2 linked regions of the Variovorax paradoxus EPS genome follow. The protein of the gene in region 1 interacts with the protein of each later gene in a pairwise test. Links are inferred from orthologs where the notes say so. Each region holds a gene or a part of one and is shown on either strand. Other genes may lie near its edges. The genes, in order: VARPA_RS03160 and ndk.

Evidence for each region.
Region 2: the proteins of VARPA_RS03160 (region 1) and ndk interact in binary tests that used the Escherichia coli proteins (3 or more experiments, as listed by UniProt). The link is inferred for Variovorax paradoxus EPS from one-to-one orthologs.

What each region holds. Positions count from the first base shown.
Region 1 is NC_014931.1:696,124-711,202, forward strand. What follows is about bases 9,900-12,868. They hold VARPA_RS03160 (uracil-DNA glycosylase), read left to right. Parts: upstream 9,900-11,014; coding sequence 11,015-11,722; downstream 11,723-12,868. Other genes in these bases: trpD (anthranilate phosphoribosyltransferase), read left to right, coding at 9,900-10,188; trpC (indole-3-glycerol phosphate synthase TrpC), read left to right, coding at 10,218-11,018; tuf (elongation factor Tu), read left to right, coding at 12,243-12,868. In the rest of the region: VARPA_RS03100 (phosphotransferase), read left to right, coding at 1-1,084; VARPA_RS03105 (aspartate aminotransferase family protein), read left to right, coding at 1,081-2,439; VARPA_RS03110 (Lrp/AsnC family transcriptional regulator), read left to right, coding at 2,455-2,955; VARPA_RS31305 (hypothetical protein), read left to right, coding at 3,001-3,204; VARPA_RS03115 (phosphoglycolate phosphatase), read left to right, coding at 3,221-3,913; VARPA_RS03120 (chalcone isomerase family protein), read right to left, coding at 3,924-4,526; trpE (anthranilate synthase component I), read left to right, coding at 4,860-6,362; VARPA_RS03130 (GxxExxY protein), read left to right, coding at 6,424-6,816; VARPA_RS03135 (aminodeoxychorismate/anthranilate synthase component II), read left to right, coding at 6,813-7,397; ltaE (low-specificity L-threonine aldolase), read left to right, coding at 7,404-8,462; VARPA_RS03145 (LysE family translocator), read left to right, coding at 8,479-9,138; more of trpD, read left to right, coding at 9,166-9,899; more of tuf, read left to right, coding at 12,869-13,436; preprotein translocase subunit SecE, read left to right, coding at 13,637-14,020; transcription termination/antitermination protein NusG, read left to right, coding at 14,020-14,631; rplK (50S ribosomal protein L11), read left to right, coding at 14,767-15,079. UniProt on the Escherichia coli protein: Excises uracil residues from the DNA which can arise as a result of misincorporation of dUMP residues by DNA polymerase or due to deamination of cytosine.
Region 2 is NC_014931.1:3,988,173-4,003,020, reverse strand. The notes cover bases 5,985-8,722. They hold ndk (nucleoside-diphosphate kinase), read left to right. Parts: upstream 5,985-7,009; coding sequence 7,010-7,435; downstream 7,436-8,722. Other genes in these bases: pilW (type IV pilus biogenesis/stability protein PilW), read left to right, coding at 8,616-8,722; rlmN (23S rRNA (adenine(2503)-C(2))-methyltransferase RlmN), read left to right, coding at 7,457-8,611; VARPA_RS18505 (pseudouridine synthase), read left to right, coding at 5,985-6,857. Outside these bases: VARPA_RS18530 (YdcH family protein), read left to right, coding at 1-68; VARPA_RS18525 (ATP-dependent DNA helicase), read left to right, coding at 65-2,131; VARPA_RS18520 (outer membrane protein assembly factor BamD), read right to left, coding at 2,191-2,997; VARPA_RS18515 (RluA family pseudouridine synthase), read left to right, coding at 3,069-4,037; SMC-Scp complex subunit ScpB, read left to right, coding at 4,166-5,065; more of VARPA_RS18505, read left to right, coding at 5,052-5,984; more of pilW, read left to right, coding at 8,723-9,470; VARPA_RS18485 (helix-turn-helix domain-containing protein), read left to right, coding at 9,463-10,428; ispG (flavodoxin-dependent (E)-4-hydroxy-3-methylbut-2-enyl-diphosphate synthase), read left to right, coding at 10,425-11,702; hisS (histidine--tRNA ligase), read left to right, coding at 11,718-13,028; VARPA_RS18470 (YfgM family protein), read left to right, coding at 13,035-13,727; outer membrane protein assembly factor BamB, read left to right, coding at 13,735-14,848. UniProt on the Escherichia coli protein: Major role in the synthesis of nucleoside triphosphates other than ATP. The ATP gamma phosphate is transferred to the NDP beta phosphate via a ping-pong mechanism, using a phosphorylated active-site intermediate.

The sequences.
Region 1 (15,079 bases):
CCCTGGCCGCCAGGGAGCGGTGCCCGAAGAGCGCCCGGACGAGGCCGCCGAACTGGGCACCGCAGTGCCCGACCTGGCGCCGGCCGAGGTGCAGGCGCTGGTGGCGCATCTGTACGGCATGGATGTCGGCGTGAAGGCACTGGCCGGCGAGCGCGACCAGAACTGCGCGCTGGAATCCTCGGACGGCGCGCGCTACGTATTCAAGATCAGCAACCCTTCGGAGCCGGTGTCGCTGGTCGATTTCCAGATCGCCGCCATCGAGCACATCGCCCGCACCTCGCCCGGCCAGCCGGTTCCCCGCGTCGTGCGAATGCTCGATGGACGTGCGCGCGGCACCGTGGCGCTCGCCGACGGCACCCCCGCCACCGTGCGCATGCTCACCTACCTGGAGGGCGTCCAGATCCGGGAGACGCCGCGCACCGCCGCCCAGCGCATCGCGATGGGCAAGGGCCTCGCCGAACTGAACCTTGCCCTGAGGGACTTCACGCATCCCGCGGCCACGCACGACCTGCTGTGGAACGTGTCGGCAGCGCACCGGCTGACCGCGCAGCTCGACAGCCTGGCCGAAGGACCGCGGCGTGCGCTGGCCCGGTCGTTCATGGCGCGCTTCACCGCGCGTGTGCTGCCCCGCCTTGCATCGCTCCGGGCGCAGGTGATCCACAACGACTACCACCTCTACAACGTGCTGGTCGCGCCCGATGACCCGGCGCGCATCACCGGCATCATCGATTTCGGCGACATGCTCCACGCGCCGCTGGTGGGCGAGGTGGCGACGGCTGCCGCCTTCCACATGACCGGCAGCGCGGATCCGTTCGAAGGGCCGGCGCAGTTCGTCGGCGCCTACCAGTGCGTGCTGCCGCTGACCGCGCCGGAGCAGGAAGTCGTGGCCGACCTCATGGCGACGCGCCATCTCATCACTGCGTTGATCTCGGAGTGGCGCGCCCTGCGCTATCCCGAAAACCGCGCCTACATCCTGCGGCACAACCCCGCGGCCTGGGAGGGGCTGTCGCAGATGGCAGACCTCTCCCGCCACGACGCGCGCGACCGCTTGCTGACCCCCACACGAACCGGAGCCTCCTCATGAAAACCACTGCCGACTTCAACATGGTCAACGCCTACATTCCCGGCCGCGCCAACGTCGGGCCCGCCACCGAGGCGATGATCGAGCGGCGCAATGCGCTGCTCGGCCCGGCCTACCGGCTGATGTACGAACACCCGCTGCACATCGTGCGCGGCGACGGCGTCTGGCTGATGGACCCGGAAGGCCGCCGCTACCTCGACGTCTACAACAACGTCACCTCGCTCGGCCACTGCCACCCCGCGGTGACCGAGGCGATCTGCCGCCAGGTGCAGACGCTCGCGACCAATACGCGGTACCTGCACGACACCATCCTCGAGTTGGCCGAACGCCTGATCGCCAGCGTGCCTGGCACGGACCTGGCCCACCTGATGCTCACCTGCACCGGCAGCGAGGCCAATGACCTGGCCTACCGCATCGCCAAGGTGCGCACGGGCGGCACGGGTGTGATCGTGACCGACACGGCATACCACGGCATCACCGACGCCGTGTCGCAGTTCTCGCCATCGCTCGGCGTGACGGTCGCCCTCGGCCCGCACGTTCGGCTGGTGCCGGCCCCGCGCCTGTACCACGCCGAAGGCGCCGACCTGGGAGAGCGCTTCACGCGCGACGTGGAGGCAGCGATTGCCGACCTGCAGCGGCACGGCATCAAGCCGGCGGCATTGATCGTCGATTCGCTTTTCACCAGCGACGGCATCCTGCCCGAGCCCGCGGGCTTCCTGAAGGGAGCGGTCGAGGCGATCAAGCGCGCCGGCGGGCTCTTCATTGCCGACGAGGTGCAGCCAGGCTTCGGCCGGACCGGCGAGCACATGTGGGGCTTCCAGCGCCATGGCCTCGTTCCCGACATCGTCACGCTGGGCAAGCCGATGGGCAACGGCCAGCCGATCGCGGGGCTTCTTGCGACCGCCGACGCGCTGGCGGAATTCGGCAAGCACTCGCGCTACTTCAACACCTTCGCCGGCAACACGGTCTCTTGCGCGGCCGCGCTGGCGGTGCTGGAGACCATCGAACGGGAGCGGCTGTTGCCGCACGCCGCCCACGTTGGTCGGTTGCTGCGCGACGGCATCGCCGGGCTCGCCGCAAGGCACGAGGCCATCGGCGACGTGCGCGGCGCGGGGCTCTTCGTGGGCGTTGAACTCGTATCGAACCGCGCGACACGCGCGCCGGATCGCGGCCTCACCAGCCGGGTGGTCAACCTGATGCGCGACAAGGGCGTGCTGCTCAGTGCCTGCGCGCAGGGGCACAACGTGCTCAAGATCCGCCCGCCGCTGGTGCTGTCGGCGGAGCAGGCGGGCATGGTGATCGAAGCGCTCGACGCCTCGCTCGCCGAGGCGCAGCGCACGCCGCAAGCGTCGGCTTGAACGTACGATGGCGCGATGAGATCCGCAGTTTCCTTCGACCGGTTCGACCTCAAGATCCTTGTGCATCTGCAGCGCGAGGGGCGCTGCTCGAACGTCGACCTGGCGGAGTCGGTGGGCCTGAGCCCGAGCCCGTGCCTGCTGCGCACCAAGCGGCTGCAGGAGACCGGGCTGATCCGCGGCTACGGTGCCGACATCGCGCTGGAAAAGCTGGGCGACCACGTCATCGTGTTCTCGGAGGTCACCATCGGCAGTCACCGCCCGCACGATTTCCGCAAGTTCGAGGAGGCCGCCGCGAAGTACGAGGAAATCGTCGAGTGCTACAACGTCAGCGGCGGCTACGACTACCTGCTGAAGATCGTGGCGCCGGGCATCGGCTACTTCCAGGCGGTGATGGACAAGATGCTGGAAGAAGACATCGGCATCGAACGCTTTGCCAGTCGAATCGTCCTTCGCCACTCGATGGGACGGCGTGGATATCCGCTGGGCATCATCGCGACGCAAAAGCGGTGGGAGTGAGGTTGTGGGTCTCACGCCCGATGCGAGGAGTGGCAGGATCGCACCGTGCGCCTCTTCATCGCTGGGCTCGAAGTTATTCAGCTTGCCGGATCTTTGCTTCACATCACGGTCCGGGGCAGTGTCCTGTTTGATATCGGCGGCGTGTTGAATGCGGGGCGTGCAGCTGGAGCAGTGCGCATCCCGACCACGATTTCACTCGCTTGCCCTGCAGTTCTTTTTGGGGCCAGTAAAGTACCGGGCACTTTTTGAACTCCGCTTGCTTGCTTTGAACTCCACCAGCCTCGACCTCATTTATTTCGATGCCGCCATCGTCGACCTCGACGGCACCATGGTCGACACGCTCGGCGATTTCGCCGAGTCCCTGAACCGCATGCTGCGCGACCTCGACCTGCCGCCGGTGGCGCCCGCCGCCATCGAACGGATGGTGGGCAAGGGCTCCGAGCACCTGATTCACTCGGCGCTCGTGCATGTCATGACGCCCGCCGGCGCGGTCGATGTCCAGGCCAGGGCACAGGCGCTCTTCGAGCGCGCCTGGGACCGTTACCAGCACCACTACCTGGCGATCAACGGCCAACACTCGGCGTTGTACCCGGGGGTGATCGAGGGGCTGAATGCGTTGCGCGCGCGGGGCTTGCGGCTGGCCTGCCTCACCAACAAGCCGACCTCGTTCGCCAGACCGCTGCTGGCCGCGAAAGGTCTGGATGGTTTCTTCGAGCTGGTGTTCGGTGGCGATGCCTTCGAGCGCAAGAAGCCCGATCCGCTGCCGCTCCTGAAGACCTGCGAGGCGCTGTGCACGGTGCCGGCGCGCACGTTGATGGTCGGCGACTCGAGCAACGATGCGCGCGCCGCAAGGGCCGCCGGTTGCCCGGTCGTGCTCGTGACCTACGGCTACAACCACGGCGAGCCGGTGCGCGGCGTGGATGCGGACGGCTTCGTGGATTCGTTGGCCGATCTCTAGCCTCCAGTGGCTAGGAGGACTTGCCGAGCAGCGCGTCCTTGAGCTTCCAGTCGGCGGGGCTCGGGCCGAGCCAGATGCGCAGCAGCGCATTGAAGAAGGCCGGCTCCTTCACTGGATCGGGCTGCGGCACGCCGCGCACGGTGATCACCGTGCCGGTGCCGGGCAGCCAGTCGATGGTGAAGGTGTCGCCGGTCTTCAACTGCTTCTGGTCCGCGAACATCTGGCCCATGCGCAGCAGGCCCGGAATGAGGTTGACCATTTCGCTCTTCGGCGAGTTCTCTTCCACACCCTTGGTGAAGAGCTTGCCCAGTTCGTTGGCGTCGATGTCGCGCAGCATCGTGATCGCCACGCGCTTGGGGCCGGGGGCGGCCAGCGCCTCTTCGGGAGTGGACACCTTCTTGCCGACGTACAGGCCTGCCGTGTAGACCTTGAAGATCGCCTTGAAGCGAACGCCCGCGCCGTTGAGCTGCAGCGGGGTGCCGCGCAGGTCGAGGTGGTCTTCCAGCTTGACGCCGGCGACATCCACTTGCGCGGCCGAGGCGCCGAGCGCCGACGCCAGGCAGGCCAGCAGGGCGAGACGCGAGAACACCTTGGGGATCGAGAATGCGGGCAAGTGAAGCCTCCTTGAATTTGCGAACGGTCGTGCGAATGTATCTTTTCGTGTTACCGCCAAGGCTTCGGGGGAACCCTGAAACCGGCTTTATTGCTCAATCGGCCGTTTTCGTGGGCTAAACTCCCGCTTCCATGTTCGTTCATCACATCAATCAAACAGGTGAAGGCAGCCGGGGAGCCTGGCCCTGGCGTAGCCATACTTCGCTGACTGTTTGATTGCACGGCGCACGCCGTGCGCCCGCGGCGCCGGATCGATCCCTTCGACTCCGGGCCACCAGTGAATGACCTTGCCACCGACCGAAGAAGCGTCGGCCGGCAATTGGAGAACGAATCCGTGATCACCGAACTTGAATTCAAGAGCCTCAGCGCCCAGGGCTACAACCGCATCCCGCTGATGGCCGAGGCCTTTGCCGACCTCGAAACGCCCCTTTCCCTCTACCTCAAGCTCGCCCATTCGCAGGGCGGCGGCAAGCACAGCTTCCTGCTCGAATCGGTCGTGGGCGGCGAGCGCTTCGGGCGCTACAGCTTCATCGGCCTGCCCGCACGCACCTTGCTGCGCGCAAGTGGTTTCGGCGCCGATGCCGTGACCGAAGTGGTGACCGACGGGCAGGTCGTCGAGACCGCCGCCGGCAATCCACTCGACTTCATCGCCGACTACCAGAAGCGCTTCAAGGTGGCGCTGCGGCCGGGCCTGCCGCGCTTCTGCGGCGGCCTCGCCGGCTACTTCGGCTACGACACGGTGCGCCACATTGAGCGCAAGCTCGAAAAAAGCTGTCCGCCCGACACGCTCGGCTGTCCCGACATCCTGCTCTTGCAGTGCGAGGAGCTCGCGGTCATCGACAACCTCTCGGGCAAGCTCTACCTCATCGTCTACGCCGACCCGAAGCAGCCCGAGGCTTACGCCAACGGCAAGCGGCGCCTGCGCGAGCTGAAGGAAAAGCTCAAGTACTCGGTGAGCGCGCCCATCGTGAAGCCCACGCAGGCGCATCCGCCCGAGCGCAGCTTTGCCAAGGCCGACTACCTTGCGGCCGTGGAGCGCGCCAAGGAAATGATCGCCGCCGGCGACTTCATGCAGGTGCAGGTGGGCCAGCGCATCAGCAAGCGCTACACCGAGTCGCCGCTGTCGCTGTACCGCGCGCTGCGGTCGCTGAACCCGTCGCCCTACATGTACTACTACCACCTGGGCGACTTCCATGTGGTGGGCGCATCGCCCGAGATCCTGGTGCGCCAGGAAAACACGGACGATGGCGAGCAGAAGATCACCATCCGCCCGCTGGCCGGCACGCGCCCGCGCGGTGCTTCGCTCGAGCTGGACAAGGCGGCCGAGGAAGAACTGATCAACGACCCGAAGGAGCGCGCCGAGCACGTGATGCTGATCGACCTCGCGCGCAACGACATCGGCCGCATCGCCAAGACCGGCACCGTGAAGGTGACCGAGGCCTTCGCGGTGGAGCGCTACAGCCACGTGATGCACATCGTGAGCAACGTCGAAGGCACGCTGAAGGACGGCATGACCGCCATCGACGTGCTCAAGGCCACGTTCCCGGCCGGCACGCTGACCGGCGCGCCCAAGGTGCATGCGATGGAACTCATCGACCAGCTCGAGCCCACCAAGCGCGGCCTCTACGGCGGCGCCTGCGGCTACATCAGCTATGCGGGCGACATGGACGTGGCGATCGCGATCCGCACCGGCATCGTGAAGGACCAGATGCTGCACGTGCAGGCCGCGGCCGGCGTGGTCGCCGACTCGGTGCCCGAGCTGGAATGGAAAGAAACAGAGGCCAAGGCGCGCGCACTCCTGCGTGCCGCCGAACTGGTCGAGGAAGGTTTGGAATGAGCGCAGCGCCGGGCCGCCCCAAGCAAGCTCGCACCGCAGTGCGCAGCACGGAGGTAATACGATGAATTCCGCACCCGATATTCAGAACGATTTTTCGCACGAGATCATCGGCGCGGCTGTCGAAGTACAGCGCGTGCTTGGCACGGGGCTCGACGAAAGCGCCTACGCCGCGGCGCTGGCCATCGAACTGGCCGAGCGCGAGATCGGCTTCACGCGCGACGTGGCGCTGTCGGCCACCTACAAGGGCCGCTCGCTCGGCGAGGTGTACCGCGCGGGGTTCGTGATCGAGCAATCGGTCATCGTCGAGCTCAAGGCGGTCGATGTGCTGACCGACCTGCACCGCGCCCAAGTGCTCGCGGCGCTGCGTCTCTCTGGCCTCAAGCTGGGCCTTCTCATCAACTTCAACGTGTTCCCCGTCGTCAAGGGCGTGCACCGGATTGTGAGCAAGCCATGAAACTGCTGATGATCGACAACTACGACAGCTTCACCTACAACATCGTCCAGTACTTCGGCGAGCTGGGTGCGGATGTGCAGGTGCATCGCAACGACGAGATCACCGTCGCGCAGATCGGCGAGCTGATCGCCTCCGGCGTGACGCGGCTCGTGGTGTCGCCGGGGCCGTGTTCGCCGGCCGAGGCCGGCGTGTCGGTGGCGGCCATCGAGGCCTTCGCGGGCAAGCTGCCCATCCTGGGCGTGTGCCTCGGCCACCAGGCCATCGGCGCGGCGTTCGGCGGAAAGATCGTTCGGGCGCAGCAACTGATGCATGGCAAGACCAGCGAGATCACGACCACGCAAGAGGGCGTGTTCGCCGGGCTGCCCGAGAAGTTCATCGTCAATCGCTACCACTCGCTCTCGATCGAGCGCGAGAGCTGCCCGAAGGAATTGGCTGTCACCGCGTGGACCGAGGATGGCGAGATCATGGGGGTGCGGCACACCGGATTCGCGCACGGCGTGCGCATCGAAGGTGTGCAGTTCCACCCCGAATCGATCCTCACCGAGCACGGTCACGCCATGCTCAAGAACTTCCTGGACTGACCCACCATGACCGAACGCACTTCCGTCGTCGACCTGCGCAGCGACACCGTCACCCAACCCACGCCCGCGATGCGTGAAGCCATGATGGCCGCGCCGCTCGGCGACGACGTCTTCGGCACCGATCCGACCGTCAACGCGCTGCAGGAAAAGATCGCCGCGCTGCTGGGTTTCGAGGCGGCGCTGTTCGTGCCGACCGGCACGCAGAGCAACCTCTGCGCGATCCTGTCGCACTGCGGTCGCGGCGACGAATACATCGTCGGCCAGCAGGCGCACTGCTACCGCTGGGAAGGCGGCGGCGCCGCGGTGTTCGGCAGCGTGCAGCCGCAGCCGCTGGACCACGCACCCGACGGCACGCTGCCGCTCGCGCAGATCGAGGCGGCGATCAAGCCCGACGACGCGCATTTCGCGCGCACGAAGCTGCTGGCACTGGAAAACACGCTGGGTGGCAAGCTGCTGCCGTTCGAGTATGTGCAGGCCGCAACGGATCTCGCCAAGAGCAAGGGCCTGCAGCGGCATCTGGACGGGGCGCGCCTCTTCAATGCCGCAACGGCGCAGGCTGCGCTGAATAAGCGCAGCGATATCCGCGCCGAAGCCCGGCGCATCGCGCAGTGCTTCGACAGCGTGTCGGTGTGCTTCAGCAAGGGCTTGGGCGCGCCCATCGGCTCGGCGCTGGTCGGTTCGCGTGAGTTCATCGCGCGGGCGCACCGCATCCGCAAGATGGCGGGCGGCGGCATGCGGCAGGCGGGGCTGCTGGCTGCGGCTGCGTCGCATGCACTCGATCACCATGTCGATCGCCTGGCTGACGACCACGCGCTGGCCCAGCGCCTCGCGCAGGGGCTCGAAGGCATCGAAGGCCTGACCGTCGAAGCGCCGCACACGAACATCGTTTTCGTCGATCTCACGGGTGCGGCGCAGGCGCGTTCGTCGGAACTGCTCGCGAGCCTCAACAGCCAGGGCATCCTCGCGACGGGCCTCTACCGCCTGCGCTTCGTGACGCACCTGGATGTCGACGCGGCCGGTGTGGACCGGGCCGTCGCTGCGATCCGCGACTTCTTCAAGTCCTGAGCCCGGCGAGGACGCGATGCCTGATCTTCCCCATCTGCTCGCCTTCATCGCCGCCGGCTGGCTGCTGAATCTCACGCCCGGGCCCGACGTGCTCTACGTCGTGACGAACTCGCTGCGCTCCGGCGTGCGCGCAGGCATCGTCGCCGGGCTCGGCATCACCGCCGGCTGCTTCGTCCACATCTTCGCGGCGGCGGTCGGCGTCGGCACGCTGATGGCGACATCGGCAGCGGCCTTCACCGTGCTCAAGTACATCGGCGCGGCCTACCTGCTGTACCTGGGCGTGCGCATGGTGCTGTCGCGACCAGCGCCGCCTGCAGATCTCGGCAGGGCGGCCGCAGCAGACGGGGAACGCGGCCTCAAGGCGATCTTCCTCGGCGGTTTCTGGACGAACGTGCTCAACCCCAAGGTGGCGTTGTTCTTCCTGGCCTTCGTGCCGCAGTTCATTGCGCCCGGCGCCGATGACAAGGCGCTGTACTTCGTGCTGCTGGGCGTGCTGTTCAACCTCAACGCCATCCCGGTCAACGTGGGATGGGCCGTGGCGGCGGGCTGGATGGCGCGCCGCGGCGCCGTGCAGAAGGGCATGCACTGGCTCGACCGTGCGGCCGGCGTTCTCTTCATCGGCTTCGGCCTCAAGCTCGCGTTCACCGACGCACCGGCCGGTCGCGTCGGCCACTGACCACAGACAGACACCAGGAGACTTCCCATGATCACCCCCCAGGAAGCGCTGCAGCGCACCATCGAGCACCGCGAGGTCTTCCACGACGAGATGCTGCACATCGTGCGGCTCATCATGAGCGGCGAGTGCTCGCCCGTGATGATGGCCGCGCTGATCACGGGCCTGCGCGTGAAGAAGGAAACCATCGGCGAGATCACCGCCGCCGCGCAGGTGATGCGCGAGGTCTCGACCAAGGTGCCCGTGACCGACACCACGAATCTCGTGGACATCGTGGGCACCGGCGGCGACGGCTCGCACACCTTCAACATCTCGACCTGTTCGATGTTCGTTGCGGCCGCGGGCGGCGCGAAGGTGAGCAAGCACGGCGGGCGCAGCGTGTCGAGCAAGTCGGGCAGTGCCGATGTGCTGGAGTCGCTGGGCATCAACATCAACCTGAAGCCCGAGCAGATCGCGCGCTCCATCGAGCAGTGCGGCATCGGCTTCATGTTCGCGCCCAACCACCATCCGGCGATGAAGAACGTCGCCCCGGTGCGCAAGGAGTTGGGCATCAAGACCATCTTCAACATCCTCGGCCCGCTGACCAACCCCGCGGGCGCGCCGAACATCCTGATGGGCGTGTTCCACGCCGACCTCGTGGGCATCCAGGTGCGCGCGCTGCAGCGCCTGGGCACCGAGCATGCATTGGTGGTCTACGGCCGTGACGGCATGGACGAGATCTCGCTGGGCGCCGCCACGCTGGTGGGTGAGCTCAAGAACGGCGAAATCCGCGAGTACGAACTGCACCCCGAGGACTTCGGCTTCGCGATGTCGAGCAATCGCGCGCTGCGTGTGGAAACGCCCGAGCAGTCGAAGGCGATGCTGCTGGGGGTGCTCGACAATCAGGCCGGTCCGGCGCTCGACATCGTGCTGCTGAACGCCGGCGCGGCGCTGTATGCGGCCAACGTGGTCGACTCGGTGGCCGCGGGCGTCGAACGCTCGCGCGACGTCATCGTGTCGGGCGCGGCGAAAGCCAAGCTCGCCGAGTTGGTCAAGGCCTCCGCGACCGTTTGAGCCCCTAAAAAAAGAAAGCATCACAAGCCATGTCCGACATCCTCGACAAGATCGTTGCCGTCAAGCGCCAGGAAGTGGCGGCGGCGCTGAAGCGCGCACCGCTCGAAGCCGTTCGCTTCGACGCCGAAAGCCGCGTGCTCACGCGCGATTTCGAAGCCGCCCTGCGCGCCAAGATCGCTGCGGGCCAGGCCGCCGTGATCGCCGAAGTCAAGAAAGCCAGCCCGAGCAAGGGCGTGCTGCGCGAAGACTTCATTCCAGCGGACATCGCGCAGAGCTACGCCGAGGGTGATGGCAAGGTCAGCGCGGCATGCCTCTCGGTGCTGACGGACAAGCAGTTCTTCCAGGGCGGCGTGGACTATCTCAAGCAGGCCCGCGCCTCGTGCGACCTGCCGGTGCTGCGCAAGGACTTCATCATCGACGCGTACCAGGTGTACGAGTCGCGCGCGATGGGCGCCGATGCCATCCTGCTGATCGCCGCGTGCCTGGACGATGCGCAGATGAAGGACTACGAAGCGATCGCGCGCGGGCTCGGCATGGCGGTGCTGGTGGAGGTGCACGATGCGGCCGAACTCGATCGCGCGCTGAAGCTCAAGACGCCGCTCATCGGGGTCAACAACCGCAATCTGCGCAACTTCGAGGTGTCGATCCAGGCCACGATCGATTTGTTGCCGCGGCTTCCGGCCGATCGGTTGCCGGTGACCGAATCGGGTATCGGCACGCGCGAAGACGTTGCCACGCTGCGTGCGGCGGGCGTCAACGCCTTCCTGGTCGGTGAAGCCTTCATGCGCGCCAAGGAACCCGGCGAGGCACTCGCTGCGTTGTTCGAATGAACCGGCCGGATCAGCTGTCGAGCAGCGATCCTGCCGACTGGCCTGTGGCGTCGGGCTGGCAGCCGCTGGTCGACGATTTTTTTGCGGGCGTCGTGGGACAGAAACTGCTCGGCTTCCTGCGCGAGCGCCTCGATGCGCACGCCGTGATCTTTCCGCCGCAACCGCTGCGGGCACTGGAATTGACGCCGCCTGAAGACGTGCGCGTCGTGATCCTGGGCCAGGACCCGTACCACGGTCGCGGACAGGCCGAAGGACTCGCGTTCTCGGTCGCGCCCGGCGTGGCGCTGCCGCCGTCGCTGCGCAACATCTTCAAGGAACTCCAGCGCGACCTTGGCACGGCGCCGCCGCAGTTTCCGAATCCAGGTGGCAGCCTGGTGAAGTGGGCGACGCATGGCGTGCTGCTGCTCAACACCTGCCTCACGGTGGAAGAAGCCCAGCCGGCGAGCCATTCAGGGCGGGGTTGGGAAGTGCTGACCGATGCCGTCATCCGACATGTATCAGACGGCGCAAAACCTGTTGTTTTTATGCTGTGGGGTTCGCATGCGCAAAGTAAGCGTGCGTTGATCGATGTTGGGCGCCACAAGGTGCTGATGTCGAATCATCCGTCGCCACTTTCCGCGTTGCGTCCGCCGGTGCCGTTCATCGGATGCGGTCATTTCGGCGAAGCGCGAGCTTGGCGGGAAGCGCATCAGGAAGGCGGCTGAATTCGCGGATAATCCGCGCAGTTCATGCCTCGGGCAGTTCTCTCGCTTCTTCTTGGTGCCGGGAGTTCTGTGTAGTCACAAAACCGTGCTATATTTCGAGGTTCGCCGGAGAGGTGGCCGAGTGGTTAATGGCAGCAGACTGTAAATCTGCCCTCTTACGAGTACGCTGGTTCGAATCCAGCCCTCTCCACCAGCGATGAATTTGGTTTCTAAGAGCGATTGGATCTAGCGCTTTGGGTGCCTTGAAGTGCCCCCGATGCGGGAGTAGTTCAATGGTAGAACCCCAGCCTTCCAAGCTGATGACGCGGGTTCGATTCCCGTCTCCCGCTCCAGAGACCCGGTTCGACGCCGGAAGCGATTGGTTAGACAAAAGCCCTTTTGGCTCAGTGGTAGAGCACTCCCTTGGTAAGGGAGAGGTCGCGGGTCCGATTCCCGCAAAGGGCACCAGTTTCTGGGGGTTGCAACGGCAGATTTGCAACCCATCTGCATACGTTGAAATCGTTTTTTTCGGAGTCGAAAAATGGCAAAAGGTAAATTCACCCGCACCAAGCCGCACGTGAACGTGGGCACGATCGGTCACGTTGACCACGGCAAGACGACGCTGACGGCTGCGATTGCAACCGTTCTGTCGGCCAAGTTCGGTGGCGAAGCCAAGGCTTACGACCAGATCGACGCAGCGCCCGAAGAAAAGGCCCGCGGCATCACGATCAACACCGCGCACGTCGAGTACGAAACGGCCAACCGCCACTACGCACACGTCGACTGCCCCGGCCACGCCGACTATGTGAAGAACATGATCACCGGCGCCGCTCAAATGGACGGCGCCATCCTGGTGTGCTCGGCCGCTGACGGCCCGATGCCCCAGACCCGTGAACACATCCTGCTGGCTCGCCAGGTGGGCGTGGGCTACATCATCGTTTTCCTGAACAAGTGCGACATGGTCGACGACGCCGAGCTGCTCGAGCTGGTCGAAATGGAAGTGCGCGAGCTGCTGGACAAGTACGAATTCCCTGGCGACGACACCCCCATCATCCACGGCTCGGCCAAGCTCGCCCTGGAAGGCGACAAGGGCAAGCTGGGCGAAGAAGCCATCATGAAGCTGGCTGAAGCGCTGGACACGTACATCCCGACGCCTGAGCGCGCCGTGGACGGCACGTTCCTGATGCCTGTGGAAGACGTGTTCTCGATCTCGGGTCGCGGCACTGTGGTGACCGGCGCCGTCGAGCGCGGCGTGATCAAGGTCGGTGAAGAAATCGAGATCGTCGGCATCCGCCCGACCGTCAAGACCACCTGCACCGGCGTGGAAATGTTCCGCAAGCTGCTGGACCAAGGCCAAGCTGGCGACAACGTCGGCGTGCTGCTGCGCGGCACCAAGCGCGAAGAAGTCGAGCGCGGCCAAGTGCTGTGCAAGCCCGGCTCGATCAAGCCGCACGTGCACTTCACCGCCGAGGTGTATGTGCTGTCCAAGGACGAAGGTGGCCGTCACACGCCGTTCTTCAACAACTACCGTCCCCAGTTCTACTTCCGCACGACGGACGTGACCGGCGCGATCGAGTTGCCCAAGGACAAGGAAATGGTCATGCCTGGCGACAACGTCAGCATCACCGTCAAGCTGATCAACCCGATCGCGATGGAAGAAGGCCTGCGCTTCGCCATCCGTGAAGGCGGCCGTACCGTGGGTTCGGGCGTCGTGGCAAAGATCCTCGACATCTAAGCCGAGCGAAAAGAGTACCGGAGGGGTATAGCTCAATTGGCAGAGCGTCGGTCTCCAAAACCGAAGGTTGTAGGTTCGATTCCTACTGCCCCTGCCACCTAGGTGGCACTCCGAAAAAGCCCATCGTGACCCGATGGGCTTCGGCGTCTCAAGAGGCGCATTGAATTGAAGGTCGAAAGACCACAGGAAATCAGCCGAACATGGCCACTTCTCAAATCGAAACCGTGAGCACGGGCGCCGACAAGGCCAAATTGGCCGCAGCCGTGGTGCTGGCAGTGGGCGCCATCGTGGCGTTCTACCTGCTGTCCCGCCAAGGCTCGCTGGTGCAATGGGCTGCGCTGCTGGTCGGTCTGGCTGCAGCCGTGGGCGCGTTCGGCAGTTCGGAGAATGGCCGTCAGTTGTGGGCCTTCGGCCGCGACTCGTGGCGCGAGGTCAAGAAGGTCGTCTGGCCGACCCGCAAGGAAGCGATGCAGATGACGGCCTATGTGTTCGCCTTCGTGGCGATCATGTCCGTCTTCCTCTGGCTCACCGACAAGACGCTCGAATGGGTGTTTTTCGACCTCATTCTGGGCTGGAGAAAATAATGACCGACGACGTAGTTGAAACCACGCCGAGCGCGCCCGAGGAAGAAAACACCTCCGTGCTGGCTCCCGCCGCCAACCCTGATCTGCGTTGGTACGTGGTGCATGCCTATTCGGGCATGGAGAAGGCCGTCGAGCGCAACATCACCGAGCGCATCAACCGCGCCGGCATGCAAGACAAGTTCGGCCGCATCCTGGTCCCGACCGAAGAAGTGGTCGAGATCAAGAACGGCCAGAAGCGCACCACCGAGCGCCGCTTCTTCCCAGGCTACGTGCTGGTCGAAATGATCATGGACGACGAGAGCTGGCACTTGGTGAAGCACACCAACAAGGTGACCGGTTTCGTGGGCGGCGCCAAGAACCGTCCGGCCCCGATCTCGCAGAAAGAGGTCGAGGACATCGTCAGCCAGATGCAGCAGGGCACCGAGAAGCCGCGCCACAAGGTCGAGTTCACCGTTGGCGAATTCGTGCGCGTCAAGGAAGGCCCGTTCACCGACTTCAATGGCACGGTGGAAGACGTCAATTACGAGAAGAGCAAGGTCAGCGTGTCGGTCATGATTTTCGGCCGCTCCACGCCCGTCGAGCTCGAATTCAGCCAGGTCGAGAAGACCTGAGCCTTGGGCCGAGAGGCCTGAACCATTTCCGGCTGCGCGCTGTCCGACTCGGCGCGCGGCCTTGAGCAGAAGAGTCGTTAAACCCCGGGGAGCCGCGGCGAAAGCCAAGGCGATATCACCCGCAAGGAGCAAAAAATGGCGAAAAAAATCGTCGGCTTCGTCAAGCTGCAAGTGCCAGCTGGTAAAGCCAACCCATCACCACCGATCGGTCCCGCACTGGGCCAACGTGGTTTGAACATCATGGAGTTCTGCAAGGCGTTCAATGCGCAAACGCAGAGCTACGAGCCGGGTCTGGCGCTGCCGGTGGTCATCACCGCGTTCGCCGACAAGAGCTTCACCTTCATCATCAAGTCGCCGCCCGCTGGCGTGCTGATCAAGAAGGCGATCAAACTGGACAAGGGTTCGGCTCGCCCGCACCTGGACAAGGTCGGCAAGATCACGCGCGCTC
Region 2 (14,848 bases), 3.3 Mb from region 1 along the record:
GCCGTCTCGCGCTGCGCGACCAGATCACGCGCGTGGAGAACATGCTCGATCCGAGAGAGCCCGCGTGACCGAGACGCTCGAGGACAAGGTGCGCGATGCGTTCGCGCAGGGCGGAGTGCTCTCGCATGCCGCCGATCAGTTTCGCGAACGTACGGGCCAGACCGACATGGCGATGGCCGTGGCCCGCACCATCGACCAGGGGGGCGTGCTGGTGGTCGAGGCCGGCACCGGCGTCGGCAAGACTTTTTCGTACCTCGTGCCGGCGCTGTTGAGCGGCGAACGCGTGCTGCTGTCGACGGCCACCAAGACCTTGCAGGACCAGTTGTTCGGCCGCGACCTGCCGCGTTTGGTCGAGGCTTTCGGGCTGCCGGTGCGAACGGCGCTATTGAAGGGACGGGGCAGTTACCTGTGCCTGCATCGGCTCGACACGGCGCGCCACGACGCCTCGCTGCCCGAACGCGGCAGCCTGCGAACGCTCGCCAAGATCGAGCAATGGTCCAAGGCCACGCGCACCGGTGACCTGGCCGAGCTGCCGGGGCTCGACGAGCGCTCGCCGCTCATTCCACTCATCACGTCCACGCGCGAGAACTGCCTGGGCGCGCAGTGCCCGCAGTTCAAGCCCTGCCACGTGAACCTGGCGCGGCGCGAGGCGCTGGCGGCCGACATCGTGGTTATCAACCATCACCTGTTCTTTGCCGATCTCGCGGTGCGCGAGACCGGCATGGCCGAACTGCTGCCGAGCGTGAGCGTGGTGGTGTTCGACGAAGCGCATCAGCTCAACGAAACCGGCGTGCAATTTCTCGGTGCGCAGCTGGGCAGCGGCCAGGCGCTCGACTTCGCGCGCGACATGCTGGGCGCCGGTTTGCAGCATGCGCGCGGGCTGGTCGATTGGCAGCAGCTGGTGGCGGCGGTCGAGCGCGCCGCGCGCGAGTTGCGGCTCGTGGTCGGCAAGCAATGGCCCGGCGCCAAGCTGCGCTGGCTGGGTGAGTCGCCCGAGGGCGTCGATCCGGGTGCCTGGCAGAAGGCGCTCGAAGACCTGCAGCATTCGTTCGAACTTGCAGCCGAAGGGCTCGATACCGTCAGCGAAATTTCTCCTGACTTCGTGCGCCTGCACGAGCGGGCCCAGCAGCTCGCCAAGCGCTCGGCGCGCTTCGCATTGCCGTGTGCGGTCGATTCAGTGCGCTGGGTGGACGTGGGCTCTCAACTGCGGCTCATCGAGTCGCCCCTCGACATTGCCGAGGCGATGCGCAAGCGCGTGCTCAAGATCAGCGAGCCGGACGACGGCGACGACAGCGACACCGACGCGTACGGCGAGCGCCCCGCGGCGCATGAGCGGGAACACGACCGCCGCGCCTGGGTCTTCACTTCCGCCACGCTGGGCGACGAGCCCACGCTGCGCTGGTTCACCGAGCCTTGCGGCTTGGGCGATGCCGAGGTGCTGCGCGTGCAGAGCCCGTTCGACTATGCATCGCAAGCGGCGTTGTACGTGCCGCGCGTCTTTCCGAAACCCAACGACCCATCGCACAGCGCGAAGGTTGCGCAATTGGCCGCACGCGGCGCCGCGGAGCTCGGCGGACGCACGCTGGTGCTGACGACCACGCTGCGCGCGTTGCGCACCATCGGCGACGCGATGAAACAGCATTTCGAGCTGCTCGATGCGGCAGTGCGACCCGAAGTATTGGTCCAGGGCGAACTGCCCAAGCGTGTGCTCATGGAGCGATTCCGCGAAGGCGCGAACGAGGGGCGTGCCGGCTGCGTGCTGGTGGCGTCGGCGTCGTTCTGGGAGGGCTTCGATGCACCCGGCGATGCGCTGCAGCTGGTGGTGATCGACAAGCTGCCGTTCCCGCCGCCCAACGATCCGCTGGTCGAGGCGCGTTCGCAGCGCCTCGAAGCGCAAGGGCGCAGTTCGTTCAGCGACTATTCGCTGCCCGAGGCGGCGGTGGCGCTCAAGCAGGGTGCGGGGCGTTTGATTCGCCGCGAGACCGACAGCGGCGTGCTGGCAATCTGCGACACCCGGCTGGTGGCGATGGGCTATGGCCGCCGCTTGCTGGCGGCGCTGCCGCCGATGCGGCGGCTCGAAACCGAGGCAGATTTCGAGAGCGCCATCGGCGCCCTCAAGAACCCGTACTGATGTGCCTCCCTTTGCGGGAGCAGCACGAAGCGAAGTGAAGAGCCGGAGGCTCTCTTACCTCACCAGACCTTCCACCAAGGGTCGTTGTTGCCCTTGAAGCCGTTCGCCAGGTAGGTGCTCTGTGGGTAGTTGGTGGTCAGCACGCGCTGGGCATCGTCGCGCAGGTCCTTCATGCCAAGGGCGTCGTACGACTTCACCATGATGTACAGGGCTTCTTCGAGCGCCGGCACTTCGCGGTAGTCGGCCAGTGCGATCTGTGCCCGGTTGATGGCCGCGAGGTAGGCGCCGCGCGTGTAGTAGTAGCGAGCCACGTGAACCTCGTATTGCGCGAGCGAATTCACGATGTAGTTCATGCGCTGGCGCGCGTCGGGCGCATAGCGCGAATCGGGGAAGCGCGTCACGAGGTCGCGGAACGACTCGAACGATTCCTTGGCGGCCTTCTGGTCACGCTCGGACAGGTCCTGGCGCGTGAGGAAGGCGAACATGCCCAGGTCGTCGTTAAAGTTGATGACGCCCTTCAGGTAGAGCGCGTAATCGAGCGCCGGGCTGGCTGGGTGCAGCTTCATGAAGCGGTCGATGGTGGCGATGGCACTGGCCTTTTCGCCGCCCTTGTATTGGGCGTAGGCCTTTTCCAGCTGAGCCTGCTGCGCGAGCGGCGTGCCGGCGGCGCGGCCTTCGAGCTTTTCATACAGGGGAACCGCCTTGTCGTAGGCGCCCGAACTGGACTCTTCCTTGGCTTCCGAGTAAATGCGGTTAGGGCTCCAGGAAGCGGTCTTGTCTTCCTTGGTGGAGGAGCAGCCGGTAGCGAGCAAGGCCGCCGCGCTGAGCGCGATCCAGGCAGGGACCGATAATTTGGCGCGAAACATCACATACGGCTTTCGTGAAACAGTTGCCTTCAATTATATCGACCGACCCTTTGGCCGATCCCCCGGAAACCATGGAACTCGAAGAGGGCGCCGATCCGGTCGAACCGAGCGAGCTGCGTCCCTTTGTGGTCAGCGAAGCACTGCACGGCCAGCGGCTCGACCGTGCGTTGGCCGCCCTGGTGCCCGAATTTTCCAGAAGTTACCTGCAGCAATTGATCGAGGCCGGTGCCGTCGAGTTCCAGGGCCGCACGCTCACCAAGGCTTCGGCCACGGTGCGCGCGGGGCAGGCGGGGCGCATCGAGCTGCGCCCCACGCCCCAGAGCCAGGCCTTCCGACCCGAGCCGATGGATCTCGTCACCGTGTTCGAGGACGAGCACCTGCGCATCGTCGACAAGCCCGCCGGCCTCGTCGTGCACCCGGCCCCGGGGCACTGGAGCGGCACGCTCCTGAACGGGCTGCTGGCGCTGGACCCGAAGGCCGTGCTGCTGCCCCGCGCGGGCATCGTGCACCGGCTCGACCGCGACACCAGCGGGCTGATGGTCGTCGCGCGCACCCGTGCCGCGATGGACGCGCTGGTGGCGCTGATCGCCGCGCGCGAGGTCAAGCGGCAATACCTCGCCATCGGGCACAAGCCGTGGGTGGGCGCCGCGGCCCGCCAGGTCGATGCGCCGATCGGGCGCGATCCGCGCAACCGGCTGCGCATGGCCGTGGTCGACCTGGAGCGCCATTCGGGCAAGACGGCCCGCACGCTGATCGAGCGGCTCGACAGCCATTCGGAAGGCTGTGTGGTGCGCTGCACGCTCGAAACGGGCCGCACCCATCAGATTCGGGTGCACATGGCGTCGATCGGCCATCCGCTGGTTGGCGATGCGCTTTACGGCGGCGCTCCGGCCGTGGGGCTCGCGCGTCAGGCGCTGCATGCGTTCCGGCTGGCCTTCGTGCATCCCGTCACGCAGGCGGCGCTCGAGTTCCACTCGCTGCCGCCGCCGGACCTCGTTCAGGCTTTGCAGTCCTGGGGGCTGGACTACAATCGCGCCTGACGGCCCAAGGGCCGCGCCGGCCTCCCTAAGCCGGCCCTGCGTTGCACTCGCCGCGTGCCGGCAACGCCTCTTCTTTCATCCTTCTGAACAAGCGCCCTTGAGGCGCCTTTTCCCGGATAACGCGAACCATGAATACGGCGGATGCCAAGCGCATTCTCGAAACCGCCTTGATCTGTTCGAGTCAGCCGTTGCCGGTGCGCGATCTGCGCGTGCTGTTCGACGACGAGCTGGGTGTGGACACCATCAAGGTGCTGTTGCTTGAACTGCAGGAAGACTGGGCGCAACGCGGCCTGGAGCTTGTGAGCGTCGGCAGCGGCTGGCGCTTCCAGAGCCGGCCCGAGATGCGAGACCACCTCGATCGCCTGCACCCCGAGAAGCCGCCGCGCTACACGCGCGCCGCGCTCGAGACCCTGGCCATCATTGCCTACCGCCAGCCGGCCACGCGCGGCGACATGGAAGATATTCGGGGCGTCACGATCAACTCGCTGATCCTGAAGCAACTCGAGGACCGCGGCTGGGTCGAAGTGATCGGCCACCGCGAAACCGTTGGCCGGCCCGCGCTGTACGCGACCACCCGCCAGTTTCTCGACGACCTCGGCCTGGCCTCGCTCGATCAACTGCCGCTGATCGAAACCCCCGCGCAGCAGGCCGCGTTGGTCGATGCGCTCGAGCAGGCGTCCGGCAGCCAGCAGGGCCTGCCCATGGACGCCGTTGCCGAGTCGGATGCCGATGCGTCCGCCGTTGGCGATGCAGATGTGATGCCACAAGAGGCGCCGCTGTCCGCCGGCGACTCCGTCGAAGCCGCCCCCGAAGTGCTGGAAGCCGCCGCAGCGCAAGTAGCCGAAGACATTGCGTCCGCTGACGTTGCCGAAGCGGAGGAAGCCCCGCTTTCCGCGGGCGAAGAGGCCGAATCTCCCGCCGAAGCCGAGCCCGCCCCCGTTACCACCGATTCCGACCCCGATGCCGCGTCCCAGGACGAGGTCGATCCCCACGCAGTTCCTCCGGAAAAACCCCATGAGCCCATCTGACATCGACGACGCGGGAAACCTGCCGATCGCGCCTGAATCCGAGAAGAAAGAGGCGCCGGCGCCTGAGCAAGCTGCGGATGCTGGCATCGACTCCGCAGCGCCTGCCGATGGCGAGGCTCCCAAGAAGCGGCGCCCGCGCAAGAAGAAGGTCGTCGAGGCTGTGGCCGATGAGGCCGAGGTATCTCCAGCAGTCGAGCAAGCCGAGCCTGTTGAGCCGGCAGTCGAGTCGCCAGTGGCTGCATCCGAAGAAGCCGCTCCTGTAGCAGCCGCTCGCCAAGAGCGTCCTGCCGAAGAGGCTCCCCGTGGTGATCAAGGCGACCAGGGCGACCAGGGTGACGATGAGGACGAAGACGAAGAGCCCGACGAGGAAGAAGACGACCTCGACCGTGCCCGCCGTGCCGCCGAACGCGAGCAACGCAACGCGCCCCCGACCGAGCCGATCCGCTTCTCGGACGTCATCTCGGGCCAGTTCGACGCCGACGAGGAAAGCCCCGAGGTGCCGCCGCTCAAGCGCGTGCTGCTGCCCGAGGCCGATTCGCCCAAGCTGCACAAGGTGCTCGCACAAGCCGGCCTGGGTTCGCGGCTCGAGATGGAGGCGCTGATCCTGCAGGGCCGCATTTCCGTCAACAACGAACCCGCCCACATCGGCCAGCGCATCCAGTACGGCGACCAGGTCAAGATCAACGGCAAGCCGATCCGCTACCGCATCGCGCCGCCGCCGCCGCGCGTGATCGCGTACCACAAGCCGGTCGGCGAAGTGGTCACGCATGACGACCCGCAGAACCGGCCCACCGTGTTCCGCAAGCTCCCGCGGCTGCAGCAGGGCAAGTGGCAATCGGTCGGTCGGCTCGACCTGAACACCGAAGGCCTGCTGCTGTTCAGCAGTTCCGGTGATCTGGCCAATCAACTGATGCATCCGCGCTTCGGCCTGGAGCGCGAGTACGCGGTGCGCGTGCTGGGCGCCCTCAGCAGCGAAGAGAAGCAGAAGCTGCTCGACGGCGTGCGCCTCGAAGACGGCATGGCCCAGTTCGGCACCATCGAAGAGGGCGGCGGCGAAGGTTCCAACTGCTGGTATCGCGTCACCATTTCCGAAGGCCGCAACCGCGAAGTGCGCCGGCTGTTCGAGTCGGTGGGCCATGCGGTCAGCCGGCTGATTCGCATCCGCTATGGCGCGATGGTGCTGCCGCGCGGTCTGAAGCGCGGCGCCTGGATGGAACTCGACGAGCGCGATATCCGTGCGCTGTTCCAGGCCTCGGGCGGTGCGGCGGCCCGCCCCGCGGCGCCGCAGCAACGTGGCCCTGGCGGTCCCGAAGGCGGTGGCCGCAACGGACGCAACAAGAAGCGCCGTGGCAACCGCAATGGCGGCGGCCAAGGTCAGGGGCAAGGACAACAGCAACCGCGCGAGATGCGCGATGACGGGCGCGAGGCGCCCATTCCGAATCCGCTGGGCGACGGTCGTCCGCCGCGCGGCGATCGCGGTGGCCGAGCCAACCGCGGTGGCGGCGGTGGTGGCAACGGCGGCCCGCCGCAGCAGCGCCGTGGCAATGCCGGCGGCAACAACCGCCAGGGGCAGGGCGGCGGCAATCGCCAACAAGGCGACGATCGCCAGCCGAGCGGCGCCAACCAGCCCGATCCGATGAAGACCTCGCTGGGCTACATCGGCGCCGACAGCTTCTCGCGCCAGCGCAAGGAGCAGCGCGGAGGACCGGGGGGGCGTCGCACCGGCGGCGGTGGTACCTCGGGCGGTGGTGGCTACGGCGGGCCGGCAGGCTCGCGCCGACGCGGACGCTGAAAGCCAGCCGTCGCGGCGCGGCTTTCGCGGGGTTTTCACCAATCCCGGAGGCTGGGCCGGTTAAAATCAGAGGCTTTGTCGACTGGTGGCGAAACAAACTCGTTGCAGTTGTGACAAAACACTTCAAAATCAAAGCTGCAGGAAGCATTTCAATGGCTATCGAACGTACCCTCTCCATCATCAAGCCCGACGCCGTTGCCAAGAACGTCATCGGCAAGATCGTTTCCCGCTTCGAGGCCGCCGGCCTCAAGATCGTTGCCGCCAAGCTGGTGCATCTGTCGCGCAACGAAGCCGAACAGTTCTACTCGGTCCATAAGGAGCGCCCCTTCTTCAAGGACCTGGTCGAGTTCATGATCTCGGGCCCCGTGTTCGTGCAAGTGCTCGAAGGCGAGAACGCCATTGCCAAGAACCGTGACCTGATGGGCGCCACCGACCCCAAGAAGGCAGCCGCCGGCACCATCCGCGCCGATTTCGCCGACAGCATCGACGCGAACGCCGTGCACGGTTCGGACGCTCCTGAAACCGCAGCGAACGAAGTCTCGTTCTTCTTCGCCGGCCTCAACGTCTACGCACGCTGAGGCTGTCTGCCGACTGATTCCATGACCACGGCCAACCTGCTCGACTTCGATCTCGAGGGACTGGCCGCGTTCTGCGAAAAACTCGGCGAGAAGCGTTTCCGCGCCACGCAGCTGTTCCGCTGGATTCACCAGCGTGGCGCCAGCGACTTCACCCAGATGACCGATCTGGCCAAGTCGCTGCGCGAGAAGCTCGCGACCACCGCGCGCGTGGAGGCCTTGCCGGTCCTCACGCAGCACGAATCCAAGGACGGCACGATCAAGTGGCTGTTCGACGTCGGCGACGGCAATGCCGTCGAAGCCGTATTCATTCCCGAGGACGACCGCGGCACGCTGTGCGTGTCGTCCCAAGCCGGCTGTGCGGTCGGTTGCCGCTTTTGCTCGACTGGGCATCAGGGCTTCAGCCGCAACCTGAGCACGGGCGAAATCGTCGCCCAGCTCTGGTTTGCCGAACACTTCCTGCGCAAGCACCTGAAACGCGACGAACGCGTCATCTCCAACGTGGTGATGATGGGCATGGGCGAGCCGCTGCAGAACTACACCGCGCTTGTGCCCGCGCTGCGCACCATGCTCGACGACAACGCCTACGGGCTGTCGCGCCGCCGTGTCACCGTGTCGACTTCCGGCGTCGTGCCGATGATCGACCGCCTGGGCACCGACTGCGCCGTGGCCATGGCCGTTTCGCTGCATGCGCCCAACGATGCGCTGCGCGACGACCTCGTGCCGCTCAATCGCAAGTACCCGATCGCCGAGTTGCTCGAAGCCTGCAAGCGCTACCTCGAACATGCGCCGCGCGACTTCATCACCTTCGAGTACTGCATGCTCGACGGCGTGAACGACCAGCCCGAACATGCGCGCCAGCTGGTCGAGCTCGTGCGCAAGCACGACGTCTCGTGCAAGTTCAACCTGATTCCGTTCAACCCCTTTCCAGCCTCGGGCCTGCTGCGTTCACCTCAGCCGCGCGTGCTGGCGTTCGCCCGGACGCTGAGCGAGGCGGGCCTCGTGACCACCGTGCGCAAGACGCGCGGCGACGACATCGATGCCGCCTGCGGGCAGCTCGCTGGCGACGTCAAGGACCGCACCCGCGCCGCCGAACGCATGGCCCAGCGCCGTGCAACCGAACGTCCCGTTGTCTTGCACCCGATGCGCAAGAACCCCACCGTCTCCCAGGAGCATTGAACCGATGAGCAAGGCCTTTCCGATGATCACCGCGAGCACGCAGCGCATCCTGGCTGCAAGCCTTGCCGGTGTCGCCGTGGCGTTTCTGCTCGCCGGCTGCGTCAACACGCGGACCACCACCACCAGCCTGGCCGACACCAGCTCGGGCAAGGGCGCCGAGATCGTCACCGAATCCGACGAAACCAACCGCCAGCGCCGCGCGCGGCTGCGCATGGAACTGGCGTCGGGCTATTTCGAGCATGGGCAGACCACCGTCGCGCTCGACGAGATCAAGCAGGCGCTGGTGGCCGACCCCAACTACGCGGACGCCTACAACCTGCGCGGCCTCGTCTACATGCGCCTGGAAGATGCGGGTCTGGCCGAAGACAGTTTCCGCCGCGCGATCGCGATCGCACCGCGCGACCCCAACATCCGCCACAACTACGGCTGGCTGCTGTGCCAGCAGAACCGCTTTGGCGACGCGGCGCAGCAGTTCACCGAAGCGCTCGCCGTACCCAGCTATAACGACCGCGCCAAGACGCTCATGACGCAAGGCGTCTGCGAGCTCAAGGCCGGGCTGCGCCCGCAGGCCGAGCGCAGCCTCTTGCAGGCCTACGAAATCGACGCGGGCAATCCGGTGGTCGGTTTCAACCTGGCGTCGGTGCTGGCGCAGCGCGAGGAGTGGCAGCGCGCGCAGTTCTACATTCGCCGCGTCAACAACAGTCCCTCGGCCAGTGCCGAGACGCTGTGGCTCGGCATCAAGATCGAACGAAAGCTCAACAACCGCGAGGCGATCGCGCAGTTGGGAGGCCAACTGCAACGCCGCTTCCCTCAATCGCGGGAGGCATCAGCGTACGAGCGCGGGAATTTCAATGACTGAACGGGTTTCGGAGTTCGGAACCTCCGCGGCACTGCCGCTCGAGGAAAGCGACATCGCGCACAAGACGGCCGGCGACCTGCTGCGCGAAGCGCGCGAGGCGCACGGACTGCACATCGAAATGGTGGCGGCCGCCCTCAAGGTGCCGCCGCAGAAGCTCGCGGCGCTGGAGGCGGACGACATCGATTCGCTGCCCGATCCTGTCTTCGCGCGTGCCTTGGCCAGCAGCGTCTGCCGCGCCTTGCGCATCGATCCGGCGCCAGTGCTCGCCAAGCTGCCGGCCACCAAACAGGCGGGTCTGGCGGTGGCCGACCGGACCTTGAAGACCAACATCGTCTCCGGCACGCCACGCTGGAACGGCGGGCGCTCCAGCGTGCTGCCGTCGCGGGCGCTGCTGACGGTGGTCGTGCTCCTGCTGATCGGCGCGGGCGCGCTGTTCTGGCTGCCGCAGTCGGTTTTCGACCAGATCGGCGCCTCGGTGTCGCGCCTCACATCGCGCGGCGAACCTGAAGCATCTTCGACGAGCGAAGCGCCTGCGGGCGGAGCAGCCTCGGGAACGCCTGGCGTCGTGGCAGAAAACGTTCCCGTGCAAGCCGTGGCGCCCACCGGGCCGGCGGGTGTCGCACCCGCTGCTGCCGTCAATGGGCCTGCGCCTGCTGCAGCCGCTCCTGCAACCGTCGCGCCCGGCGCGGCATCTCCCGCTGGCGTCGCGAGCAGCAGCCAGCAACTGGTTTTCGTTGCGCGCGAAGAGTGCTGGATCACCGTGACCGAAGTCGGTGGCAAACAACTGCTGCGCCGCAGCCTGCAGGCTGGCGAGACTGTCGGGTTGTCCGGCACCCTGCCGCTTTCTGTGGTGGTGGGCCGTGCGTCGGCGGTCGATGTGCAGGTGAACGGAAAGCCCTACGATCTGAAGCCCGTCACCCGCGGTGGTGGCGTAGCGCGCTTCGAGGTGAAATCGTGACCGACTGCACACCCCAACCCATTGAATCAGCGGCGCCCAAGGCGCGCCGCTCGCGCCAGGCCAGCGTGGTCTGGGGCCCACGCATCGTTACCGTGGGCGGCGACGCTCCGGTGCGCGTGCAGTCGATGACGAACACCGACACGGTCGATGCCATCGGCACCGCGATCCAGGTCAAGGAACTCGCCATCGCGGGCTCCGAGATGGTCCGCATCACGGTCAACACGCCCGAGGCCGCGGCCCAGGTGCCCTACATCCGCGAGCAGCTCGACCGCATGGGCATCGACGTGCCGCTGATCGGCGACTTCCACTACAACGGCCACCGCCTGCTCACCGACTATCCGGCCTGTGCCGAGGCGCTGAGCAAGTACCGCATCAATCCCGGCAACGTGGGCAAGGGCGACAAGAAGGACAAGCAGTTCGGCCAGATGATCGACGCCGCGATGCGCTGGAACAAGCCAGTGCGCATCGGCGTGAACTGGGGCAGCCTCGACCAGGAACTGCTCGCCAGCCTGATGGACACGAACAGCCAGCGCCCCGAGCCCTGGGACGCCAAGCAGGTGATGTACGAGGCGCTGATCACCTCGGCCATCGAGTCCGCGAAGCTTGCCGAGTCGATGGGCATGGCCGGCAACCAGGTCATCCTGTCGTGCAAGGTGAGCGGCGTGCAGGACCTGATCTCGGTGTACCGCGAACTTGCGAAGCGTTGCGAGTACCCGCTGCACCTGGGCCTCACCGAAGCCGGCATGGGCACCAAGGGCACGGTGGCGTCGGCCACGGCGCTGTCGATCCTGCTGCAGGAGGGCATCGGCGACACGATTCGCGTGTCGCTCACGCCGCAGCCAGGCGAGTCGCGCACGCAGGAAGTGCTGATCGCCAACGAAATCCTCCAGGCCCTGGGCCTGCGCGTGTTCGTGCCGAGCGTCACCGCCTGTCCGGGCTGCGGGCGCACCACGAGCACCACCTTCCAGGAACTGGCCAAGCAGATCGACGACTACCTGCGCCTGCAGATGCCGGTCTGGCGCAAGAAATACCCGGGTGTCGAGACGCTGAAGGTGGCCGTCATGGGCTGCATCGTCAACGGCCCCGGCGAGAGCAAGCACGCCGACATCGGCATCAGCCTGCCCGGCACCGGCGAGGCGCCCGCCGCGCCGGTCTTCATCGACGGCGAAAAGGCCCTCACGCTGCGCGGCGACAATATCGCCAACGAGTTCCACCAGCTCGTCGAAACCTATATCGAAAAGCGCTTCGGCGGCGAACACGCCGTCGCCGCCTGACACCTCCGCAGACTCATGGCTGAAAAATTGAATGCCGTCAAAGGCATGAACGACATATTGCCGCCCGAATCGGCGCGCTGGGAGTGGCTCGAGGCCACCGTGCGCGAGCAGATGGGCCGCTTCGCCTATCGCAACGTGCGCACGCCGATCCTCGAGCACACCGCGCTGTTTGTGCGCGGTATTGGCGAGGTCACGGACATCGTCGAAAAAGAGATGTACGCCTTCGAGGACCGCTCGGACAAGCACGGCCAAGCCGAGCACCTCGCGATGCGTCCGGAAAACACCGCCGGCCTCGTGCGCGCAGTGATCGAGCACAACATGCTCTACGACGGTCCCCGGCGCCTTTGGTACACGGGGCCGATGTTTCGCCGCGAGAAGCCGCAGCGCGGGCGCTATCGCCAGTTCCACCAGATTGGCGCCGAGGCGCTCGGCTTTGCCGGCCCCGATGTCGATGCAGAGTTGATCCTGCTGGCCAGCGCGCTCTGGAAGGCCATCGGCCTGACCGATGTGCGGCTCGAACTCAACAGTCTGGGCCAGCCCGCCGAGCGCGCGCTGCATCGTGCTCAGCTCATCGCCCACTTCGAGCAGCATGCCGACAAACTCGACGAAGACGGCAAGCGCCGCCTGCACAGCAACCCGCTGCGCATCCTCGATACCAAGAACCCGGCCATGAAGGACGTGGTCGAGTCGGCACCCAAGCTGAGCGAGTTCCTCGGTGCCGAATCGCGCGCGCACTTCGAGGGGCTGCAGGCGATCCTCCAGGCCAACGGCATCACCTACACGATCAACCCGCGTCTCGTGCGCGGTCTCGACTACTACAACCTCACGGTGTTCGAGTTCGTTACCGATCGCCTCGGCGCGCAAGGCACTGTCTGCGGCGGCGGCCGTTACGACGGCCTGATCGAGCAGATCGGCGGCAAGCCTGCACCGGCCGTGGGCTGGGCCATGGGCGTGGAGCGCGTCCTCGACTTGCTGAAAGAGCAGGGCGCAGACATTCCCGTACCGGCTCCCGATGCCTACGCCGTCGTGCCCGACGCGGGCGCCATGCCGCTGGTGCTGCGTACGCTGCAGCAGTTGCGCGAAGCCGGCGTGCGCGTGCAGATGCACGGCGCCACGGCCGAGGGCTTGGCAAGCTTCAAGTCGCAGATGAAAAAGGCCGACAACAGCGGCGCCACCTACGCCCTGATCTTCGGCGCCGATGAACTTGCACGCGGCGAAGTGACTCTCAAGTCTCTGCGCGACGGCAGCGGCGCGCAAATCGCCCGGCCGCTCGCCGAGGTGGCCACCTGGGCCGCCACCCTACAATCCCCGGCTCCCAACACCTGACAGCGCATGGCAACCCATCTCGATCTCGAAGAACAGGAACAGCTCGACCAGCTCAAGCATTTCTGGAACACCTACGGCACCCTGATTACCTGGGTCGTGCTGCTTGTCGCTGGCGCCTTCGTGGCCTGGAACGGCTGGCAGTACTTCCAGCGCAACAAGGCAGCCCAGGCCGCGGCTCTTTACGACGAGGTCGAGCGCAGCACGCAGTCCGGCGACGTCGAGCGCATCCAGCGCGTGCTGGGCGACATGAAGGAGCGCTTTGCCGGCACCGCTTATGCGCAGCAGGCGGGCCTCCTGGCTGCCAAGACGCTGTACGAAAAGGGCAAGGTCGAGGAATCGCGTGCAGCACTGGGTTGGGTGGCGCAGAGCGCCGTCGATCCGGGCTACCAGGCCATCGCAAAGCTGCGGCTCGCGGCCGAACTGCTCGACGGCAAGTCGTACGACGAAGCCTTGAAGCAACTCGACGGCAATGTGCCCAAGGAGTTCGAACCGCTGGTGGCCGACCGCAAGGGCGACATCTACATGGCGCAGGGCAAGCGCGACGAGGCGCAGCAGGAATACCGCAAGGCTTGGACGGGTCTCGGCGCAACCTCCGACTACCGCCGCCTGGTCGAGATCAAGCTGAACGCGGTCGGTGTCGACCCGAAGAGCCTGGCGCCAACCATCACTGTCACACCCGCAGCCCCCAAAAACTCCTGACCGCATCATGAATCTCAAGCGTCTCATGCCTGAATCGGGCGCCCTGCGCGCAGGTTCCGCTCTTGTTTTGGTAGCGCTGTTGGCCGCCTGTTCGGGCTCCGGCAAGCCGAAGCCGGCCGAGCTGCCCGCCAACCCCGCCACGCTCGGCGTGCGTCAGGCCTGGAGCGTGAAGATCCCGGAAGTGAGCTTCCCGCTCACCACCGACGTCAGCGGCGACATCGTGACGGTGGCCGGCAACGACGGCACCGTCGTGGCCATCGACGCCCGTGCCGGCCGTGAAACCTGGCGTGCGAGCGCCGGCGCCACATTGGCGGCAGGCGTCGGCAGCGACGGCACGATGGCCGCGGTCGTCACCACCAACAACGAACTCGTTGCCATCGAAGGCGGCAAGGTCCTGTGGAAGCAGAAGCTGGCGGCCCAGGCCTTCACCGCACCGCTGGTCGCAGGCCGCCGTGTGTTCGTGCAGACCGCCGACCGCAGCATCAGCGCCTGGGACGGCCAGAGCGGCCGCCGCCTCTGGCTGCAGCAACGCCCCAGTGAAAACCTGGTGCTGCGCAAGTCGGGCGTGCTGATTGCCGTGGGCGATACCCTGATCGCGGGCATCGGCGGCCGGCTGGTCGGCATCAACCCGGCCAATGGCACCTCGCGCTGGGAGTCGCCCATTGCGGCGCCGCGCGGCACCAACGACGTGGAGCGCCTGGTCGACCTGACCGGCAGCGTGAGCCGCTTCGGTGACAGCATTTGCGCGCGGGCCTACTACGCCAGCGTCGGTTGCGTCGAGACACAGCGCGGTACGCTGGTCTGGAGCAAACCGGCCTCGGGCGCGGACGGCGTCTCCGGTGACGAAGGCTTTGTCTACGGTACTGAATCCGACGGCAGCGTCACGGCCTGGCGCCGCGGCGACGGCGAACGCGCCTGGCAAATGACCCGCTTCAAGAACCGTGTGCTGACCTCGCCGCTCGCGGTGGGGCGCTCGCTGATCATCGGCGAGGACACCGGCTCGCTGCATTTCGTCTCGCGAGAAGACGGCGCGCTGCTCAATCGTGTCACGCCCGATGGCTCCGCCATCACCGTTGCGCCGGTCCTGGCCGGCAACACGGTCGTGGTCGTGACTGCCAAGG